3 regions of the Exiguobacterium sp. s152 genome follow, and region 1 is predicted to be linked to each of the others. Evidence: riboswitches for the same ligand, from Rfam matches in the RefSeq annotation. Region 1 holds a riboswitch; each other region holds the start of a gene.
What was found. A riboswitch is a leader RNA that binds a small molecule or an ion and turns the genes downstream of it on or off. The one in region 1 is predicted to bind S-adenosylmethionine.

Region 1 (4,358 bases):
TCAAGCGTCTCGATTGTCACGTAACGCTCTTCGTGCGGCAACAACGTCTGATCCAATACGATGAGTTCGTCCGTTTGCGAATTAAAGCGGATGTTTTGGACCGTCATACGCGCACCCCCGACAAAAGCGTCACCAAGTCGTCAATCGATTCGACGCTGTGGCGTTCTTTGATGAGCGCCGTCCCGAGGGCAAGCGCGTCACGTTTTCGTTCGAGCCGCGTCGCTTCCGGCAACGTCTCGAGATCGGCGACACCGGCGAGTCCGACGGCACGGCGAATGAGTTCGCAACCGGCGTAGCCGATCGTGTCGCTGAAGATCGTCCGCAACAACTCGTCGACAAAACCGTCCGTGTTGAACGGTTCGACGGCGCGCTCAAAGTTGGCCCGGAACGTCTTCTCAAACGTCTCCCACACCGTCAAGACGTCTGTGAAACGTTCGAAGCGTTTGAACGGGTCATAGAACGTCGACAGCGTCAAATGGGCGATGATTTGGCCCAGGTCGAAGCCGAACGGTCCGTAAAATGCGAACTCTGGATCGATGATTTTCGTCTCTTGTTGGGTCGCGAAGATGCTGCCCGTATGTAGGTCACCGTGCAGAAGCGCCTCATGTTTCGTGACAAATCCGACTTTCAGTTTCGTCACCTCGACCTTCAGTGCCTGGTCTTGCCAAAGGCGTTCGACATCTTCTCGAAGCGCCGCCTCGATGTTGTTCGACTCTGCGTCTTTGAACGGGTCGGTGAAGATGAGCTTCTCGGTGATGTCACACAGTTCCGGATTGTAATAGTCACGTTCAATCCGCTTCTTCGCAATTGGTCCGGCCGCATAATCCGACGTCGCGAACAGCGTCTCTCCTAAAAATTCACCGACATGACGCGCGAGTTCCGGATAGCTCTCCCCCTTCAAATAACCGGTGCGGACAATCTCATAATCAGACAGATCTTCTAAAATCGTGTAGGCGAGCGTCCGGTCGCTGCCGAGGACGTCCGGGACGAAACGCGGCGCCACGTTCGCAAACTCACGGAGTGCCAACTGTTCAATCCATGCCCGTTCGAGCGTAAGCGGCCAGCTCTCGCCGACAACTTTGGCGTATGGGAGCGCCTGTTTGACGATTAGGCGCTGTTCGCCTTGGCGAATCCGAAACACGAGATTCAAATTACCGTCCCCGATTTCCTCACACTCGGCGATTCCGTCTTGCAAGTATCCTAGTTGACGGACGTGCTCGACGACGGTCTGTTCTGTAAATGGTTGATATGACATGATGTTTTCCCCTTCCTGTAAGTTGCCCACAAAAAAAGCCCCTTTCTCCGCGAGAAAGAGGCACAGCCAAAATGGTTGTTCCTCTCATCTGTCAGACATTCGTCTGGTGGATGTAGCACCGTGCCTAGTGGTCGGTTGCTGCGGCGTCATCGGGCCAATTCCCTCTGCCAACTCGCGATAAGAGTGGTTTATTCGATTCGGTGAACTTATGTGATGAATATTACGGACTTGACGTCACAATTGTCAACGTCATTTTCTCCGTGCACCTCCGTCTTTTTTTGTGCATATATGGAAACAACTCCCCAAAATATTTTTTTTGGAAAAAAAGGAATTGACGACGTGACGATTCTGTGCAAAAATTCAATTAAATTTCACAACTTCAAATCACATTCTTATCAAGAGCAGACGGAGGGACGAGCCCGATGATGTCGCAGCAACCGACCAGAGATGGCACGGTGCTAATTCTTGCAGCGAAAGCTGAGAGATAAGAGTTCATTTTTTATGATGACCTCTTGCCTCGGCATGGGGTCATTTTTTGTTTGCCTGGAAGGAGGAACCATATGAGTATCACTGCCACATATGAAATCAAACGAACGGACGCGGTCGCGACCGTCGCCGACAAAATCGCCCTCGAGCTGACCGTCGGTACTTGGACGGAGCTGCCTCACTTAGAGCAAGAGCAGTTACAGGCGTACCGGGGTGAGGTCGTGTCGACCACACATACGGATACGACGAGCCGCTTCACGATCCGCTACCCGTTACATAATGTCAGCCCTGACTTTTCATCCATCTTGACGACGACGTTCGGGAAACTGTCCCTCGACGATTCAATCCGGTTAATCGATTTGACGTTGCCCGAGACGCTCGCGCCTCATTTCAAAGGCGCCAAGTTCGGCGTCGAAGGGATTCGCGATTTGCTCGGTGTCCATGATCGCCCGCTCGTCATGAGCATCTTCAAAGGTGTCATCGGCCGTGACCTCGCGTTTCTCGAGCAGCAACTCCGCGATCAGTTTGCCGGAGGCATCGATATCGTCAAAGACGACGAAATTTTATACGACAACCCGCTCACCCCATCGCTCGAACGGGCCCGCATCGGAGCGGCCGTCATTCAAGCGCACTTTGAGGCGACCGGGAAGCGTGTCCTCTATGCCATCACGTTGAGCGGTCCTGTGTTCGCTCTGCGCGACCAGGCACTCCGGCTGATTGAGGCCGGTGCGACGGCGCTTCTATTCAACGTCTATACGTACGGTCTTGACGCACTGCGCGAACTTGCGAACGACCCAGACATCCGTGTGCCGATTTTGGCTCACCCGGCCTTTGCCGGCGCCTTGACCGGGTCCATCAGTCATTCGCTCTTACTCGGTAAACTCCCACGCCTCGCCGGGGCCGATTTGACGCTCTTCCCGTCTCCGTACGGTTCGCTCGCGACACCACGGGACGAGGCGTTCGCGATTCGTGACTTGAGCGCCGAACCGCATTGGTCGAAACCAATTTTACCGGTCCCGTCAGCTGGGATTCATCCGGGGCTTGTCGCCGATATCATTCGTGATTTCGGGACAGATGTCGTCATCAACGCCGGCGGTGGCATTCATGGTCACCCGGACGGTGCAGCCGCCGGGGCCCGTGCTTTCCGCCAAGCCATCACTCACGTCCTCGGTCACACCGAAGGACAGACGGACGAACTCGATACCGCGTTAAAGGCGTGGGCGTCGCGATGACGATCCATATCCTGTGCGACTTCGACGGGACGATCACGGCGGAAGACAATATCATCGCCTTGATGAAAGCGTTCGCCCCGCCGGCTTGGGTCGAGTTGAAAGATGCGGTCCTCGAACAACGGATTTCAATCCGCTCCGGCGTCGGTCAACTGTTTCAACTATTGCCGAGCGCGGCTGCCCCGGCTTACCGTGATTATTTGTTGGAGCGGATCACGCTCCGCCAAGGGTTCCCGGCATTTTTAGAACAAGTTCGGGCCCACGGCTGGAAGTTTGACGTCGTCAGCGGCGGGATGGACTTTTTCGTCCATCCAATTTTAGCAGGCCACGTCGACCCCGAGCATATCTACTGCAACGTCGCCGACTTCTCTGCTGAGACGGTAACCGTCACGTGGTCGCACGCTTGCGACGAACAGTGCACGAACGATTGCGGCTGTTGCAAGCCGACGCTCGCTCGCCGCATCGTCAATCCCGCCGACCGCTTAATCGTCATCGGCGACTCGGTGACCGACTTCGAGGTCGCGAAGCGTGCCGACTTCGTCTACGCCCGAGGTCAACTCATCACGCTCTGCGAAGACGCAGGCATCCGTTACGCCCCGTTCGAGACGTTTGACGACATCACCCATCATTTGAAGGAGGTGGCCGTATGAGCCTTACGGCACGTTGGCTTGAACTGGCCGAGATTAAAGACGAACTCGCCGCCCGCGACTGGTTCCCCGGAACGAGTGGGAATTTGGCGATTCGCGTCTCTGACGACCCGCTCGAATTTCTCGTCACGGCGAGTGGACGCGATAAACGGAAACGAACGCCAGACGACTTTGTTCATGTCGATGCGGGCGGACGCTTAATCGGCGAACAGACAGGAAAACCATCCGCCGAGACGCTGCTACATGTCGAAGTGTTCAATCGGACGGATGCGACGTGTTCGCTCCATGTCCATACGGTCGACAATAATGTCATCTCCGAGCTCCATGCCGCCACCGGCGAAGTCGTCTTCACCGGTCAAGAAATCATCAAAGCGCTCGGCTTCTGGGACGAGGATGCGGTCGTCCGCGTACCGATTATCGAGAACCATGCGGACATTCCGACTCTTGCGGCCGCTTTCGCCCCTCACATTCACGCAAACGCCGGTGCCGTCCTCATTCGCAATCACGGCATCACCGTCTGGGGCGAGACCCCGGCCGCGGCCAAACGCTATTTAGAGGCTTACGAGTTTTTGTTCAGCTATACATTAAAACTACGCGCCCTAGGCGTCCATTCATAAGGAGGAACCAACCATGGCAACTGTCTATTTCCAACAAACCGAAGAGCGTTACGTCGATCAAACTGAAGTGAGCGCCTTTTTAGAGTCTCGCGGGATTTTATATGAGCAGTGGGACATCACAAAG
Region 2 (4,358 bases), on a different contig from region 1:
CGCTCGATACGCAAGAGGCAAGACTCATGTATTTAAACTACCCGAGCAATCCGACCGGAGCCGTCGCCTCACCCGCTTTCTTTGACGATACCGTCCGTTTCGCCCGGGAGCGGGACTTGATGGTCGTCCACGATTTCGCATACGGCAGCATCGGATTCGATGGACATGTCCCGCCGAGTTTCCTGCAGGCGGAAGGGGCGAAAGAAGTGGGCATCGAGGTATATACGATGTCGAAAGCGTTCAACATGTCCGGTTGGCGCGTCGCCTTCGCCGTCGGGAACGCGGACATCATCGAGGCGATCAACACGTATCAGGACCACGTCCACGTCAGCGTGTTCTCGGCCATCCAGGCGGCGGCTGTCGCTGCGCTCGAGGCGCCCCGTACCATCCGTGACGATTTGGCCCGACTGTACGAGGCACGGCGTGATCGCCTGATCGACGGGTTGAACCGGGCCGGCTGGGCGGTCGAACCGCCGGAAGGCTCGTTCTTCGTCTGGGCGAAAGTGCCTGAGGGTGATGCCAAGTCATTCTCGCGGAAACTGCTGCATGAAGCCGGTGTCGCCGTCACCCCGGGCTATTTCTTCGGCTCGGAAGGGAACGGATACGTCCGCTTCGGCCTCGTCTCACCGGAACCGAAGATTGACGAGGCCGTCGAACGAATCGAGCGGTTGTTTGCCGCCTATGAGGAGGTGCGGGCATGATTCGTCAGGCCGTCCTTGAATATGACCACGCCGATGACGCGCTCGACCGTCTCGATGACTTAGTCGACGGCCGACGTGCCCACGTCCTGCACGGTCAGAACGGGTATGACGTCGTCCGAGCCATCTTTCCGGCCATCGCGGACTATCCGGCAACAAGGTTCAGCGGGGAGTGCATGGACTCGGAAGTCAAACGGCTCAAACCGTTGGACGCCGACGTGTTAATCGCCGTCGGAGGCGGCAAGCTCATCGATACGGCCAAACTCGTCTCCTATCAACGGAACGTCCCGCTCATCGTCGTCCCAACGCTCGCCTCGAACTGTGCGGCGTTCACACCGCTCAGCGTCGTCTATCAGGAGGACGGGAGCTACGACCGCTACGACATGTTCCGCGTCGTCATCGAGCGGGTCATCGTCGACTCACGCGTCATCAGACGCTCCCCATACGAGTACTTCCGGGCCGGTGTCATCGACACGGTCGCAAAGTTTTATGAGGCCCGCTATTTGAGCGGGGACAGCTCAGCTGACGCCGGCGTCAACACCGGACTCGTCTTGGCCGAGCAGTGCGGGCGTCTCGTCAAACTTGAATTGACCGAGCACGCTTTTGAGTCGTATAGTGACGACGTCCGCTTCGCGGTCGATCACGTGCTCGCCATCGGCGGCGCCGTCGGTGGATTTGGTGACGCCGGGACACGCGTCGCCGTGGGCCATGCGGTCCATAATGCGCTCAGCCGCTTCGAGTCGACCCACTCATTCTTGCACGGAGACAAGGTCGGCTTCGGCCTAATCGTCCAAGAGCGCTTGCGGCGCTCGGCCGATGCCCCGTATTTGGAAGCCTGGTTGAAACGGTTCGGTGCCCCGACGACGCTCGAGACGCTCGGGGTCGGGTCGAGCGACATCCCGGTACTGGTCGACTCCGTCATGACGGAGACCGAGCTGCAACAGTTGCCGGAACCGCTCGATAAAGACTTTTTGAAAATAATTTTTGAAAATTTACAATTATCTATTTACAATTAAAAGAATTAAAAGTAAGATGATAACAACTAAATAGACCGATTGCTTATCAAGAGTGGTGGAGGGACTGGCCCTATGAAACCCGGCAACCAGATCGTAATGATCATGGTGCTAATTCCAACAGACGAAATCGTCTGGGAGATGAGCGTGTCCGACTTTGACTTGTCGTGCCCGCCACTCTGAATGAGTAGCGGGCTTTCATTTTGGAGGAGGAAAACAAATGAACATCAAACAGAAAACAGTACTTGCAGGAACATCACTACTCGCCGCCATCGCGCTCTCAGCATGCGGACAATCGGACGCAAGTGAGGCGCTCAGCACGGAGTCGCTCACGATCGGCGTCACGGGCGGGCCGCACCAACAGATCGCCGAGAAAGTGAAAGAACTCGCGGCCGAAGACGGACTCGAGCTTGATATCAAGGTGTTCAACGACTACAATACGCCGAACACAGCGCTCGCCGAGGGCAGCCTCGACGTCAACAGCTATCAGACGCTCTCATTCCTCGAACTGCAAAAAGCCGATAAAGACTATAAAATCGACGACGTGTTCAAGACCGTCGCCTTCCCGATGGGTCTCTACTCAGAGAAGTTGACGGACATTAAAGATTTAAAAGAAGGCGACAAGGTCGCTGTCCCGAACGACCCGGCGAACGAGTTGCGGGCGCTACGTCTGTATGAGACAGCGGGACTCATCACGCTGAAGGAAGGCTTGACGGACAAGGCGACGAAACGCGATATTGCCGAGAACCCGCTCAACCTTGAATTCATCGAGCTCGAGGCGTCGCAGCTCCCGACCCAGCTCCCGGAAGTCGCGCTCGCGGCCATCAACACGAACTTCGCGATGGGTGCCGGCCTGTCCATCAACGAGGACGCTTTGTTCCACGAGGACACGGTCGACAACCCGTATCCGAACTACGTCGTCGTCCGCACCGACAACAAGGATGACGAAGTCGTCGCCACGCTCAAATCGTACTATCACTCGGACGAGGTCCGGACGTTCATCGAAGAGACGTTCGACGGCTCGATCGTCCCGGCGTTTTAAGGAGGGCCTATGATCGCACTTAAAGGCATCACGAAGACGTTCACGGTAAATAAAAGTGCCGTCACCGCACTCGACGACGTCTCGCTCACCATCGATAAAGGCGAAATCTTCGGTATCATCGGGCGAAGCGGGGCCGGCAAGAGCACGCTCATCCGTATGATCAACCTGCTCGAACGCCCGACGTCGGGCCAGGTCGAAATCGAAGGACAGGACATCACGAGACTCGACAAACGAGGGCTCTCGAAGCTGCGTCATCGCATCGGGATGATTTTCCAACATTACAACCTGCTGAAGACGGCGACCGTCGAAGAGAACGTCGCCATCCCGCTCCGTCTCGAGGGGCTTGATAAGCGCACGATCCGTGAGCGTGTCGACAAGTATCTCGACATCGTCGGATTGACGGACCATCGGAAACATTACCCGGAGCAATTGTCGGGCGGACAGAAGCAACGTGTCGCCATCGCCCGCGCCCTCGCGCATGAGCCGGACATCTTGCTCAGCGACGAGGCGACGAGCGCGCTCGACCCAGAGACGACCGAGTCGATCCTCGACCTGTTGCTCGACATCAACCGCGAGCTCGGGCTGACGATTTTCCTCATCACCCACGAGATGGAAGTCATCGAGCGCATCTGCGACCGGGTCGCGGTTATCGAGGCCGGCCGGATCATCGAAGAAGGGAACGTGCTCGACGTGTTCTCTGACCCGCAGCATGCGACGACGCGCAAATTCTTGAAAACGAACCTCGATGTCCCGAAAGAGGTCGTCGACGAATTGAGCACGCACGGGACGCTCGTCAACTTGTCGTTCATCGGCCATCAAAGTGAACAGGCCGTGCTCGCCCAATTGACGAAACGGTTCGGCTTACTGCCGAACATCATCGGGGGCGGCATCAAAAAGTTGAAAGGTGGTCTCGTCGGTAATCTGCTCGTCCATTTGGACGGCGATAAGGCCCAGACCGACCAAGCCGTCCGTTTCTTAGAGGCGAGCGGTGTGAAAGTGAAGGAGGTGACGAACCATGCTTCAGTTTTGGGAAAATTGGGGTGACTTGATTTGGACGGGGACGATTCAGACGCTCACGATGACCGGCATCGCGCTCGTCATCTCGACGTTGATCGGACTGCCGCTCGGGACGCTGCTCGTCTTGACGCGACCGCACGGGCGGCTCGCCAACCGTTATTTCTACGGCATCTTGTCGAGCGTCATCAACGTCGTCCGTTCAATCCCATTCATCATTCTCTTATTCTTCATCCTCCCGTTCACCCGCTTCATCATGGGAACGACGATCGGCGTCCAAGGCGTGCTGTTACCGCTAATCGTGTTCACGGCCCCGTATATCGCGCGACTCATGGAGTCGGCGCTGCTCGAGGTCGACCGCGGCGTCGTCGAGGCGTATGAGGCGATGGGCATCTCGACCCGGAAAATCATCTGGTACGTATTGATTCGGGAGGCCCGCTCCTCGATTGTGCTCGGTTTGACGATCGCGACGATCGGTTTGATCGGGGCGACCGCGATGGCCGGACTCGTCGGGGCCGGTGGACTCGGCGATATCGCCTATCAGTACGGGCATCTTCGATTCGAGCCGGAGGTCATGTACGTGACCATCTT
Region 3 (4,358 bases), on a different contig from region 1:
CGACAACTGCATGACGAGGAACGTCGCGAGAGCGGCCGTCACACCGGCCGTGATGACGTCACCGATTCCGGCCATGAGGAACGCGCCTTCCTCGATGCGGATGGCGCCACTTCCGACCTGAGTCGCGATGCCGATCGTCCCGGCCTCGAGCGCCGATCGTCCGAACTGCATGGCGACAGCGACACCGATGATGACCGGTAAGAGGCGCATCGCAATCGTCGTCGCATCTAAGATGAACTGCAAGGACGGAAAATACGGCAAGATGGCTTTCGTTAATTCACCGAGCAAAGCGCTCGGGATGAGGGCGATGAGAATGGCAAGACTGAGGCCGTTCAAGACGTTCATTAAAAATTGTTTTCCGGTAAGCTTCTCTTCCGTCATTGGGGATTCACCTGTCCTTTTCTACTGGTTTGCTGTTATGTACAAAAGCGATAAAGTTAATGACCATACTATGCCTCTTTCTGCCGAGCGTCAACAAGAAATGTTGAAATGTTCAGAATTTTCCATTTGAGCACAACTTTTGAACCGATTGGCCCGGATTCATATACTTAGAAGAGAGGTGAGCAAAATGATGACAGACGGATTCTTATATATATACGCCCCAATGTGCGGTACATGCGCCGTGGCCGAGCGGATGCTCTCGGTCGTCGAGGCGGTCGACCCAGAATTGAAGATTGAAAAACGCGATGCCAACTTTATCCCGAACGAACTCGAGGCGTATCAGGTCATGAGCGTTCCGGCGCTATTGAAGCTGGAGAATGGCCAAGTTCGCGATCGTTTGTACGCATTTCAAAACGTCCAGCACGTCCTATCTTTCGTTAAGTGAGATAGGATGATTAGAATAATCTGAAAATTTTAAATAATCAGTTGACACAGAAAGTTCACGAATGATATATTCATTACAACATCTTACTTGAACACAACATAGGACGAGATTTTCCCGTCATCAAGACGTTTTCGAACAACCGCTGCATGAGCTTACGCGATTTCAGGTGGACCTTCCCTTCGATTGTCCCCCAAAAAAATCAAGCGTCGGGGCACCGGTCGCGTAATTGCATGGTCCGTTCGAAGACCGAGTGATGGTTGGGTAAAAATCCCCCATATAAGGATGAATGCTCTGATCGGGCAAAAGAGGTTCATCTATGGGTTGTCCTTCAGTGACTCAAGGTGCTACGTTCTGTGTCATCCTCGGATGGCACCTTTTTTTATTTTGCTGAAAAAAATAGTTTGACATGAAAATAATGTGTCGCTATGATAAAGCTAATCAAATACGCAACCACTCTTATCAAGAGAGGCTGAGGGACTGGCCCTATGACGCCCAGCAACCGCGGAGCAATCCGAAATGGTGCTAATTCCAGCAAGGTGTATACCTTGGAAGATGAGAGCAATCGTTGTCCGTACGATAAAGTACGCACGTTTGCTCAAACGTGCGTACTTTTTTTGTTGTCAGGAGGGAAATGGATTGATTCAATTACGCAATGTGGCCAAATGGTTCGACACGAAAAACGGTCGGGTCCAGGCGGTCGATGATGTGTCGCTTACGATCGAAAGCGGCGAAATTTTTGGAATAATCGGATATTCAGGGGCGGGGAAGTCGACGCTCATCCGTTTGCTCAACCGACTCGAGGCACCGTCAAGCGGTGAAATCGTGGTCGCCGGCAGCGAGCTGACGAAGCTCACGCCGAAGGAACTGCGCGGGGTACGTAAAAACGTCTCGATGGTGTTCCAACACTTCAACTTATTATGGTCGCGCACGGTCGCTGAGAACATCAGCTTCCCGCTCGAGCTCATCGGGGTACCGGCGAGCGAGCGCAAACGCCGCGTCCAAGAACTCGTCGAACTCGTTGGCCTCGCCGGACGAGAAGACAGCTATCCGTCACAACTATCAGGCGGCCAAAAGCAGCGAGTCGGGATAGCCCGTGCGCTCGCTACGAATCCAGAAGTGCTCCTCTGCGATGAAGCGACGAGCGCACTCGACCCGAAGACGACGGATTCGATTCTCGAACTGCTCGTCAGCATCAACAAGAAACTCGGTTTGACAATCGTCCTCATCACCCATGAGATGCACGTCATCCAAAAGATTTGTCACCGTGTCGCCGTCATGGAGGCCGGAAAGGTCGTCGAGACCGGGCAAGTCGCCGACGTGTTCCAACACCCGGAACAGCCGATCACGAAAGAGTTCGTCAAACAGATCGGCGCGGTCGAAGACATGTCGCTCACGTTCGAACATTTGAAAGCTCGTTATCCGAGCGGTCAAATCGTCAAGCTCAAATTCTTGAACGAGACGGCCGAACAACCGATCCTGTCGGAAGTGTTGAAGCAGCATGACATCGGCTTCAACATCATCGGCGGAAACGTGACGCAGTCACAAGTCGGTGCCCTCGGGACATTATTCATCCAATTGATCGGAGAGCCGGCTGAAGTCGAGCGGGCCATCGCCTCAATCCGATCACAGGCAGTGGAAGTGGAGGTAGAAAGCGATGTTTCCTAATGTAGATTGGCAAGTCATGTTAGAACAGACGTGGGAGACGCTCTATATGACGCTCGTCGCCGGAGCCGCGACGTTCGTCATCGGTCTCGCCCTCGGGATGCTGTTATATGTCACGAACGAGCCGCTCATGATGAAGAACCGTCCGATTTACACGGTAATCAGCGCGGTCGTCAACATCTTCCGGTCAATCCCGTTCATCATTTTGATTATCTTGCTCATCCCGTTCACGTTACTCGTCGTCGGGACGATGCTCGGGTCAACGGCAGCACTGCCGGCACTTATCATCGGTGCGGCCCCGTTCTATGCGCGGATGGTCGAGCTCGCGCTTCGCGAAGTCGACCGCGGCGTCATCGAGGCGGCTGAGTCGATGGGTGCGACAAAATGGCAGATTGTCTATAAAGTGTTGTTCCCAGAAGCATTGCCGGCCATCGTGTCAGGCATCACGGTCACGATCGTCGCGATCGTCGGTTACACGGCGATGGCAGGGGTCGTCGGCGGTGGAGGACTCGGGAACTTGGCGTTCCTCGAAGGATTCCAGCGTTCACAAAGTGACGTCACGTTCGTCGCGACCGTATTAATCTTGGTCATCGTCTTCGTCATTCAATTCATCGGCGATCGACTCGTATCTGTAATCGATAAGCGTTCCGCTTAATCTAAATAGAAAATTTGGAGGGGTTTTATAATGAAATCATGGAAAACAGTACTCGGTTTAACGGCAGCTTCAGCACTTACGATTCTCGCGGCTTGTGGCGGCGGGGATTCAGAATCAGGTTCAGGCGATGACAAGACACTTGTCGTCGGCGCATCAAACGTCCCACACGCTGAGATTTTAGAGCACGTCCAAGACGAATACGAAGAGAAGGGCTATACGCTCGAAATCAAGAAGTTCCAAGACTACGTCCTCCCGAACAAGACGCTCGCAGACGGTGAATTGGACGCGAACTACTTCCAACACGAACCGTACCTCGAGTCACAAATGGCTGAAAACAAAGACTACAAATTCGCTTCAGCTGGCGGCGTTCACATTGAGCCGATCGGTGTGTACTCGAAAGATTACGCGTCACTCGATGAGCTTCCAGAAGGCGCTGAAATCATCATGAGCTCGTCGGTCGCTGACCACGGACGTATCCTCACGATGCTTCAATCTGAAGGCTTGCTCACACTCGCGGAAGGCAAGACAACGGACGCGACGGTTTCAGACATCGTCGACAACCCGAAAAACTTGGAGTTCAAGACGGACGTCGAAGCGGCACTTCTCCCGCAAGCGTTCAACAACGGTGAAGGGGACGCGGTCCTCATCAACACGAACTACGCGATTGATGCCGGCCTCAACCCACTCGAAGACGCAATCGCTCTCGAAGGCGAAGATTCACCTTACGTCAACTTGATCGTCACACGTGAAGGCGACGAAGATGATGAGCGCGTCAAAGCACTCCTTGAAGTCCTCACGTCAGAAGAGACACAACAGTGGATTTTGGATGAGTACAAAGGTGCAGTCGTACCGGTCAAACAATAATTTCGTCAAGGCCCGGGCTATCCCGGGCCTTTTTTATTTGCAGTAGTTTTGGTTCACCAATAGAAGTACACTACATATATGTAGGAAAAGGGGGGATCCGGATGAACATACGACACATTCATCCGCTGACGCTGGGTGTCTTGTTTGGCACATTTTTTGCCCGGCTGTCGACATTTTTTGTTATGCCGTTTTTTGCGATTTATCTCGCGACGCTCGGCTTCTCGGCGAGCGTGATCGGGACGGTGTTCGCCATCTCGGCGCTATCGGGGTTGTTCATGAGCTTTTTCGGGGGGACGCTGTCCGATCGCTATGGGCGCAAACAGTTGATGCTGATCGGCATCGTCTTGAACG

Region 2: another riboswitch for S-adenosylmethionine. It lies ahead of KNP72_RS07050 (MetQ/NlpA family ABC transporter substrate-binding protein); the one in region 1 lies ahead of KNP72_RS11950 (2,3-diketo-5-methylthiopentyl-1-phosphate enolase).
Region 3: another riboswitch for S-adenosylmethionine. It lies ahead of KNP72_RS02375 (methionine ABC transporter ATP-binding protein); the one in region 1 lies ahead of KNP72_RS11950 (2,3-diketo-5-methylthiopentyl-1-phosphate enolase).

What each region holds. Positions count from the first base shown of each region.
Region 1 is NZ_JACSLX010000007.1:537-4,894, reverse strand. It holds gene mtnA (S-methyl-5-thioribose-1-phosphate isomerase) at 1-107, opposite strand, end outside; gene mtnK (S-methyl-5-thioribose kinase) at 104-1,255, opposite strand; SAM riboswitch class I at 1,337-1,439, opposite strand; SAM riboswitch class I at 1,645-1,746, shown strand; gene KNP72_RS11950 (2,3-diketo-5-methylthiopentyl-1-phosphate enolase) at 1,816-2,973, shown strand; gene KNP72_RS11945 (2-hydroxy-3-keto-5-methylthiopentenyl-1-phosphate phosphatase) at 2,970-3,620, shown strand; gene KNP72_RS11940 (methylthioribulose 1-phosphate dehydratase) at 3,617-4,234, shown strand; gene KNP72_RS11935 (1,2-dihydroxy-3-keto-5-methylthiopentene dioxygenase) at 4,248-4,358, shown strand, end outside.
Region 2 is NZ_JACSLX010000003.1:59,383-63,740, forward strand. It holds gene KNP72_RS07040 (aminotransferase class I/II-fold pyridoxal phosphate-dependent enzyme) at 1-701, shown strand, start outside; gene KNP72_RS07045 (iron-containing alcohol dehydrogenase family protein) at 698-1,714, shown strand; SAM riboswitch class I at 1,755-1,859, shown strand; gene KNP72_RS07050 (MetQ/NlpA family ABC transporter substrate-binding protein) at 1,932-2,753, shown strand; gene KNP72_RS07055 (methionine ABC transporter ATP-binding protein) at 2,763-3,797, shown strand; gene KNP72_RS07060 (methionine ABC transporter permease) at 3,769-4,358, shown strand, end outside.
Region 3 is NZ_JACSLX010000001.1:460,259-464,616, reverse strand. It holds gene KNP72_RS02385 (PTS sugar transporter subunit IIC) at 1-381, opposite strand, end outside; gene KNP72_RS02380 (thioredoxin family protein) at 569-826, shown strand; SAM riboswitch class I at 1,280-1,385, shown strand; gene KNP72_RS02375 (methionine ABC transporter ATP-binding protein) at 1,463-2,491, shown strand; gene KNP72_RS02370 (methionine ABC transporter permease) at 2,481-3,143, shown strand; gene KNP72_RS02365 (MetQ/NlpA family ABC transporter substrate-binding protein) at 3,174-4,007, shown strand; gene KNP72_RS02360 (MDR family MFS transporter) at 4,109-4,358, shown strand, end outside.